4 regions of the Blautia sp. LMAG:36 genome follow, and region 4 is predicted to be linked to each of the others. Evidence: riboswitches for the same ligand, from Rfam matches in the RefSeq annotation. Region 4 holds a riboswitch; each other region holds the start of a gene.
The links. Region 4 has a riboswitch for cobalamin ahead of nikB (nickel ABC transporter permease). Riboswitches for the same ligand answer to the same signal wherever they lie in the genome.

Region 1 (2,207 bases), on a different contig from region 4:
AACCGTGTGGACATCGGAGTCCGTGTGGAGCTTCCGGCAGAGGTTTTCAGCCGTCTGACAGATGAGCTTTATGAGAGCAAGATTGTTTACAGAACTGAGAAGTTTGAGGATATGGTCCGTACCTTCTGCATGAACCCGCGAGGTGTTGTCGTGAATGAAAATACCAACGGTATCATCACAGTAAACGGTCACAGCTACGAAGATCCGGCAAAGCATACCAACAATACAAACTTTGCCCTTCTGGTATCCAAGCATTTCTCAGAGCCGTTCCATGACAGCAACGGATACGGTGAGAGCATTGCAAGACTTTCCAATATGCTTGGCGGTGGTGTTATGGTACAGCGGTTTGGAGATCTGATCCGCGGAAGACGAAGCACAAAAGCCCGTATTGAGGAAAGTTTCGTAACACCTACACTTTCTGCGACACCGGGAGATTTAAGTCTTGTTATGCCGAAACGTATCCTGGATGGCATCATCGAGATGATCTATGCTCTGGATAAGATCGCACCGGGAACCGCGGATGACGATACTTTGCTTTATGGCGTGGAGGTTAAATTCTACAACATGGAGGTTGAGATCGACGAAAATCTGGAAACCTGCCACAAGGGTCTCTTTGTTATCGGAGACTGCAGCGGCGTGACCCATTCTCTGTCCCATGCATCTGCCAGCGGAGTCTACGTAGCCAGATACCTGGAGCAGGAGTATTTTAACAGATAAACTGCAAAGCAGTTTATCTGTTATGAGCAAGTAGCGAAGCGGATTGCGAATATCCAGTGTAAGACAGTCCTTTTCTGATATCAGGGTGATGACAGAAAGGGGCTGTTTTTTATGCAGGATGTGCATGAATATTGGAGAAAGTATTCTGATAATAACTGACAGATACAGGGAGAAAACCGGTTACTGTTCACTGGTAATATTTCGCGAGGTGTTTTTGGTGAGCGAAGATCACAGAAAACCGTGAATCGTCTGACATCAATCTTGACAAATTTATGAGTTTGTGGTAAAAGTTAGATAACCAGGTAAAAGAAAATATGTGCAAATGTTATAATGATAAGGTTGCATCCAGTCGGATGTGCAAAAGAGAATCCGGTGAGAATCCGGAACGATACCGTCACTGTGAAAGGGGAGTTGCTTTTATAACCACTGGGAGACCGGGAAGGGAAAGCAGCGTGGAACCAAGTCAGGAGAACTGCCTTATTGTGAGATTCAGGGATTCGCGGTTTACGAATCGGTATTCTCCATAACAATACAGAACTTCTTTTTATGTATTTGTATTGCGCAGAGAATCATGTGTGAGCAGGCGGCCGCAGAGAGCTGCTGCTTTTTTGTACATATCAGTATTCTGGAAATACATGAAAAGAGGACAATGAGAAATGAAAAGAAAAACAATGTTAGCTCTGATGCTCGCAGTTTCCATGACATGCTCTATGGGTGCGGCTACAACAGCAATGGCAGCAGAGGATTCTGCTACAGAAGAGAACGCTGAGGCAGCTGATACCACAGAGGCTTCTGATGCAGATCAGGAAGCAGCAGATAATGTAGCAGCTCTGATCGACAAGATCTATGTACAGGAAAGAAACGACACAACAGATGAGGACTGCAAGGCAGCCAAAGAAGCATGGGATGCTCTGACAGATGCTCAGAAAGAACTGGTAGAGGGTGAGAATGCAGATCCGGATTATTTCGGACGTGACACAGGAGATGCTTCCAAGGACGATCCGCGTAACCAGGATGAGATCGGTGAGAATGAACTTCTTGTTGTAAGCTTTGGTACTTCCTTCAATGACAGCCGTGCAGAGGATGTCAAGGGAATCGAGGATGCTCTTGCAGAAGCTTATCCGGACTGGTCTGTAAGAAGAGCATTTACAGCACAGATCATCATCAACCATGTAGAGGCAAGAGATGATGAAGTGATCGATAACATGCAGCAGGCTCTTGACCGTGCAGTAGAGAATGGTGTTAAGAATCTGGTTGTACAGCCTACCCATCTGATGCATGGTGCTGAGTACGATGAGATGACAGAAGCGATCAATGGCTATAAAGATAAATTCGAGTCTGTAGCTATCGCAGAGCCAATGCTCGGTGAGGTTGGAGACGATGCAACTGTGATCAATGATGACAAGAAAGCCGTTGCTCAGGCGATCACAGATACGGCTTGCAAAGAGGCCGGATTTGACAGCATGGATGCAGCAGCTGAGGCTGGCACA
Region 2 (2,207 bases), on a different contig from region 4:
AAAACGGAGGAGGCTCAGGCGAGGATCGAAAATATCGATGAGCTGATCTCCAAGACAGAATCCTTCCAGGAAGCCATGGAGGAGGCCGGACAGCCGGCAACACTTTCTGCATTTCTGGAGGAGATCGCACTGGTGGCAGATATCGATTCTGTTGATCCGGATCAGGATTATGTGCTGCTGATGACTCTTCACAGTGCCAAGGGACTGGAGTTCCCAAATGTATTTATCGTGGGAATGGAGGACGGTGTTTTTCCGGGATATGCTTCCATCTGGTCCGGTGATCCGTCGGATATCGAGGAGGAGCGAAGGCTCTGTTATGTGGGGATCACCCGTGCCATGAAGGAACTGACTTTAACCTGTGCAAAACAGCGGATGATCCGTGGGGAGACTCAGTATAACCGTGTGTCACGTTTTGTAAGGGAGGTTCCACGGGAGCTGGTAGATCTTGGACATACCATTCAGGAGAAAAAGCCCAGAGTAGATGATATCGTATCTCCGAAAAGCGCCTATGCCCAGATGAAAATGAATTTCCAGGCAAAGAGCACCCTGCAGAAAAAAGATTTCACAGTGAAGAAGGCGGACAGCCTGGACTATGGTGAGGGAGACACGGTCCGTCATGTGAAATTCGGAGTCGGTATCGTAAAAAATATCGCAGACGGCGGCAGAGACTACGAAGTGACGGTAGACTTTGACAAAGTCGGCGTGAAAAAAATGTTCGCCGGTTTTGCCAAGCTGAAAAAGATCTGAGAGGGATCTCTCCGGGCAGACTATTTCTGCAAAAAACTGTAAAAATCCGGCCTCAAGGTTGTAATTGGAAAACCGGTATGTTAGAATCAGTATCAGCGTAATTGAATTGCTGTGAAGTGGACAGTATCACCGGCACATATGCTGCCGGATACTGTGAGAGGGAATCGGGTAAAAAGCCTGAGCGGTTGCGGCCACTGTATACAGAAGAAGGGATTTCACATGCCATTGCAGAAACTCATGTGAGAAGGCGAAATCCCGATGTCAGAGAGATTCTGGAGAAAATTCTGATATATCATTCATGATCGGCTAAAAGATGAATGGTGTATCAGTTTTTATTTTGCGGAGTTTTTTCTGAGTCTGTAAGTCAGGAAACCTGCTTGACAGTATGTAAGTGGGAGCTTCCGTACAAAGTGTTCCGTGCAGATTTTATGAAGCCCCATCTTTTCGGTTACCCATAGGCAACAGGAGATAAAACAGGCGAAAAGAGAGGAAATGAAATGAAAAACAAGTATGTATCCACAAGAATCATGGCAATGGTAATGGCAGCGGCAATGACCGTATCAGCAGCTCCGGCTGTTTATGCCGCAGAGAGAGCAGACTCCGAGACCATCAAGGAAGACAACCAGCCGGCAGCAGAAGACAGTACAGAGTCTGCAGACACCGAAGATTCTTCCGCAGAGGCAACCAAGACAGAATATCATCTGACCATCACAACCTATGATTACGATGGAAACGAAATCGAAACCACTTATGAAAAAGCACCGGAAAAAGTCCTTGCTGTATATCAGGGAAGCATTGAGACTATGCTCGCACTTGGTCTGGAAGACCACCTGGTAGCTACCGCAGGTCTTGATAATGAAGTTCCGGAAGATCTCAAAGAAGCATTCTCAAAAACAAATTATCTTGACGAATTTACCCCATCCCTTGAAACTGTAACAATGCTGGAGCCGGACATGATCTTATCCTGGAGCTCTCTTTTCTCTGATAAGAATCTGGGAAATGTAACAGACTGGATCGACAAAGGCTGCAACACCTACTACAACACCAATACTCGTCCGGACGGCGACAGAACACTGGAAAATGAATTCACAGATATCTTAAATATCGGAAAGATCTTCGATGTACAGGACAAAGCACAGGCTATCGTTGATGATGCAAAAGCAGTGATCGACAAAACTCTTACTGCAACTGCAGATGTAAAAGACAAACCAAGCGTAATGGTATTGGAGCCTCTTGGAGATGACATCACAAACTATGGCGTAAAGAGCCTTGGCGGAGATATGGTAACACAGTTAGGCGCAACTCTTGCAAACCCGGATGCTTCCACCGTTGGAAAAGAGGATATCATCGCAGCCAACCCTGACGTGATCTTTGTGGTTTACATGCCATATGCAGGAGATGATCCGGAAACTGTTAAGAACAGCCAGCTTGCAGTGATCCAGGATGATGAGTCCCTGAAG
Region 3 (2,207 bases), on a different contig from region 4:
ACCCCTACTTCGATGTCAACGAAATCCAACATGTGTTTCTAGCTGTTTTTGTGGTTTTTATCGGTTGCGCCCTGTTGATTTTATTTGTTTTTTGTATTTTTATGTTTTTCTCTATTGACTTTGTTTTTCTGCTCTGCCATACTTGGATTTATATAGGAATTCCTTTGTTTTTCAGAAAAAATTTATGCAAAGCGGACATTCGTATTCCGCTCTGTCACATGTTCTCAAACAGTAAAAGAGGTGTATTTTTATGTATCTTTCTGATATGCATACCCACTCCATCGCCAGTGGTCACGGCACGGAATGTACCATCACAAACATGGCACGCGCAGCTGCCGAGAAAGGTCTCCGGCTTCTCGGGATCACTGATCACGGTCCCGGCACTCTGGCAGCCGGAACTTCCTCCTATTTCCGCAGCCTTACCTATTCTCCCAAAAAACATTTCGGTGTAGAATTACTCTACGGAATTGAACTGAATATCCTTGATCGCAGCGGAACGGTAGATTTAGATCAGGAATTATTATGTAAACTTGATTACGCCATTGCCAGCATGCATGCCTGGAATTACCGTTGCGGTACCAGAGCCGAAAACACAGAAGCTTTTATCAATGTAATGAAAAACCCCTGTGTAAAGATCCTCGGACATAGTGATAACACTCATTACCCGGTTAATTATGATGCGCTTGCAAGGGCTGCCAGGGAAACCGGCACGATCTTTGAGATCAACGAAGCTTCTCTTGCACCTTATGGCTATCGTGGCGACACAAGAGAAAACTGTTTCGAGATCCTTCGATGCTGCCGCAAATATGATCTGCCGCTGCTTCTTTCCAGTGACAGCCATGGCCCGGAGCATATCGGAGATTTTACCTGTGCTGCTGAGTTTGTTCATCAGGCCATGTTTCCGGAACAGCTGATCCTCAACAACCAGATTCCCAGACTCAAGGTTTTTCTCCAAACCAGAGAATGATCTTCTGTATCTTTTCCGACAGATAACAGATATTGTCCCCTAAAACAAAACAGGCCAGTTCAAACACAGGAATATACATTTTCCTGTATCTGAACTGGCCTGTTTTTTATTTTTCCCGCTGCTTTCGTACAATTTCCGCAAGCTCGCTATATTTACCTGTAACATATCCAAAATTTTCTTTTCTGTGAGGAAGCTTGCATTCGGTGCAGTCTTTGATCCCGCTTTCCGTAAAGCGGAAATTACCACCACATTTATCTCCCAGTGCATATAAAGGACAATAGCAGAACAGACAATTGAAGTTCTCCGGATCTGCTCCTTTATGGCACGGAAAATATTCACAGTTTTTGTGGCTGAAGTAAGAGTATTCTTTGCCTTCCCAGTATGGTTTCTCCATGGCTCTTTTCTCCTCTCCTGACATAACCACACATAATTTTTTCCTATAAAAAAAGAGGTAGCGATGCCACCCCGGGGTAGAAATATAATCCGTTCATGAGTGCGCGGAGGGAACGAATGTATCCGGAGTAGTATCGCCTGCCATTTAATCATGTATAATTCATATGAACAGGCGCATTCCATAAAAAAATGCCTACTCTCGTAAAAAAGTAGACAACGTCCCAGGGGTGCGGAGTCCCTGAAATGGTTGTTACACTTTACACGGAAGTTTAACCTCGCCATAACAAGCAGGTTTCCTGGCTCCGGGATCATGACTCCTCTCTCCTTCTCATACATACGTACAATGGACTATGAGATTCGCTCCTCCGTTACAGTGACCGGATCGCTCAGGTTTCACACCTGATTCCCTTTTCTGTGGACTTCTGATAATCAATATATAACTGTCAGCTATCCTCAGCACTTGCTATGTTCAATATGGAATTATACTGACATTATAATAACATCCTGTTAATTATATGTCAATACTGTTTTCAATATTTATACATTTTTGAGCATATTTTGTTGCTGTTCACTCCGTTCCATGGGTTTTCAATATTTTTTCCGACGTCAAAAACAGCCCGACAAACTGCTGTCGGGCTGCTGTATTTTTATTTTCTGTTGTACGTTCTTATTATACAAGACGTCTTACAGATACAATTGTTCTGTATGTAGCATCATTGCTGATCTTGATCCCGTCCTGAGAGTTCGATGCATGAACGATCTGGCCATTACCCATGTAAATAGCCACGTGTCCGCCATAGCAGATCAGATCTCCCGGCTGTGCATCTGCGTAGGATACTTCTGTACC
Region 4 (2,207 bases):
CAAGTATTCTTATCGAAAGAGGCGGACACAGCTACTGGACCTGGGAGGAAGTAGAACAGGATAAAAGAGACGTCCGTCACCTTGTTTTTCATCTCCAGGGAAAGGCGTGTCATGGTCTGAAGCATTACCGTCAGATGCTTCTTGAAAATGTAGTCTATGAATATGCGCCGTATACCGGATGCTGGTATCCGTCCAAGAAGCCTGGAGAATACTTTTTTAAGGGGGAAGAACTGGGTGAACTGAGAGATTACTATGGGAATTTACTTTACACATCTATTGCAACTGAAAACGGAGTCGTACTTTATCAAACAGCCAGTCTGAACATTATTGAAGACGGACCAATGATCGCATATGCAGCGATCACGGAGACTCTGACCTGATAGTAAACAACCTTTTCAGAACGCTTCTGTCTGAAATCATATTGAAACAGTAAGAAAACCGGGTTTTACCATTTGCTATTCTATTTGTAAAAATAGCGAGGTAAAATCCGTGTTTTTTTAGCAGATCAGATAAATCCAATTGTCATATCCCCCATGGGGGATATATACAATTCAAGCATCTTTAACAAAATTTATGAGTTTTCTAAAAATATAACATTTTTCCATAGACATAAACTATAGTTTTATCATATAATGTTGCAGTAATTTAACAGCATTTGCTGATTTTCACATCAGCCGTTGTAAGTTCTGAGAGGATTAATAGGGAAACCGGTGTAAATCCGGTACGATCCCGTCACTGTAAGGGGGAATCCTCAGACAAAGTACCACTGGTCGAGTGCGTGAGAAATAGACCGGGAAGGTGTCTGAGGGTAAGGATCCTAAGTCAGGAGACCTGCTTGCAATTGTTTTAAAATGATTCTTACGGAAGATAGGAAGCATATTTATTTTGTATGCCCGTATTTCGTCACGGGCTTTTTTCGTGCAAATTTTCTAAAATTCCATGCATATTCTGCATATTAAGAATCCAATAGTTTCTTTTATCTAACTCAATTAAAACGGCAATGTTAAAATCGCATCAAATGAGGAAAGGAGTAAAACGTGACAAAGAAACAAGTAGGAAAAAGATTTCTCCAGATCATCATTGTATTATTTGGAATCAGCTTTTTCACATTTGGACTGACCTACCTGTCACCTGGTGATCCTGCGGAGATCATGCTGACAGAGTGTGGTAATCTTCCTACACCAGAGCTTCTGGAACAGACAAGACATGAGCTTGGCCTTGATCAGCCCTTTCTCGTGCAGTATGGTTCCTGGCTGAAGGGTGTTGTTACAGGAGATATGGGACAGTCCTATTCTTTCAAAATGCCGGTAACAGATAAACTGGTATCCTGTTTCTGGCCGACGCTGAGGATGTCGTTGCTGGCACTTCTGATGATGGTCATTATTTCCATACCGCTTGGAATCCTGGCCGCTGTATATCAGAACAAATTCCCGGATTATTTTGTGAGAGGAATTACCTTTGTGGGAGTATCTGTTCCAAGCTTCTGGCTGGGCCTGATCCTTCTCAGCATCTTTGGTGTTCAGCTTCGCTGGATCAATGTTGCAGGAGGCAGTACGGATTTTAAATCCATGATCCTCCCGGCGCTGACTCTTGCACTTGCTATGTCTGCAAAATATACCAGACAGGTAAGAAGTGCAGTACTGGAGGAACTTCACCAGGATTATGTCACAGGTGCAAGAATGCGTGGAATCAAGGAAAGCGTCATTCTCTGGAAACACGTTCTTCCTAATGTTATGCTTCCGCTGGTAACGCTGCTGGGACTTTCCCTTGGAAGTCTTCTGGGAGGTACTGCAGTTGTAGAGATCATTTACAACTGGCCTGGAATGGGAAATATGGCAGTAAAGGCGATTTCCTGTCGTGACTATCCTCTTGTACAGGGCTATGTACTCTGGATCGCGATCCTGTACATGTGCATCAACCTGCTTGTGGATCTGTCCTATACTTATCTCGATCCAAGACTTAAGGAGGATAGATAATTGAAAAAGGTATTACGAACATTCAAAGAAAATAAACAGTTCACTCTTTTCTTCATTCTGGGTCTCGTGGTGATCGGAATTGCGATCTTTGCGCCGCAGCTCTCACCATATGATCCACTGGATGCAGTTATGACCGAATCTCTGCAGGAGCCAAGCTCCGCTCATCCGTTCGGAACGGATAAGCTTGGACGAGATCTTCTTTCCCGTGTTATCTTCGGAACAAGAACCTCT

Region 1: it holds a riboswitch for cobalamin, as region 4 does, so the genes downstream of both, CCC17_RS01385 (sirohydrochlorin cobaltochelatase) here and nikB (nickel ABC transporter permease) in region 4, are expected to answer to the same signal.
Region 2: it holds a riboswitch for cobalamin, as region 4 does, so the genes downstream of both, CCC17_RS00820 (ABC transporter substrate-binding protein) here and nikB (nickel ABC transporter permease) in region 4, are expected to answer to the same signal.
Region 3: it holds a riboswitch for cobalamin, as region 4 does, so the genes downstream of both, CCC17_RS01450 (cysteine-rich small domain-containing protein) here and nikB (nickel ABC transporter permease) in region 4, are expected to answer to the same signal.

The regions. Positions count from the first base shown of each region.
Region 1 covers NZ_NALB01000003.1:253,909-256,115, forward strand. Annotated here, with positions in the region: gene CCC17_RS01380 (NAD(P)/FAD-dependent oxidoreductase) at 1-717, shown strand, start outside; cobalamin riboswitch at 1,037-1,211, shown strand; gene CCC17_RS01385 (sirohydrochlorin cobaltochelatase) at 1,374-2,207, shown strand, end outside.
Region 2 covers NZ_NALB01000003.1:128,610-130,816, forward strand. Annotated here, with positions in the region: gene pcrA (DNA helicase PcrA) at 1-747, shown strand, start outside; cobalamin riboswitch at 846-1,141, shown strand; gene CCC17_RS00820 (ABC transporter substrate-binding protein) at 1,245-2,207, shown strand, end outside.
Region 3 covers NZ_NALB01000003.1:270,815-273,021, reverse strand. Annotated here, with positions in the region: gene CCC17_RS01455 (phosphatase) at 251-967, shown strand; gene CCC17_RS01450 (cysteine-rich small domain-containing protein) at 1,074-1,361, opposite strand; cobalamin riboswitch at 1,630-1,799, opposite strand; gene CCC17_RS01445 (C40 family peptidase) at 2,031-2,207, opposite strand, start outside.
Region 4 covers NZ_NALB01000010.1:287,684-289,890, forward strand. Annotated here, with positions in the region: gene CCC17_RS13815 (M14 family metallopeptidase) at 1-380, shown strand, start outside; cobalamin riboswitch at 665-853, shown strand; gene nikB (nickel ABC transporter permease) at 1,038-1,976, shown strand; gene nikC (nickel transporter permease) at 1,977-2,207, shown strand, end outside.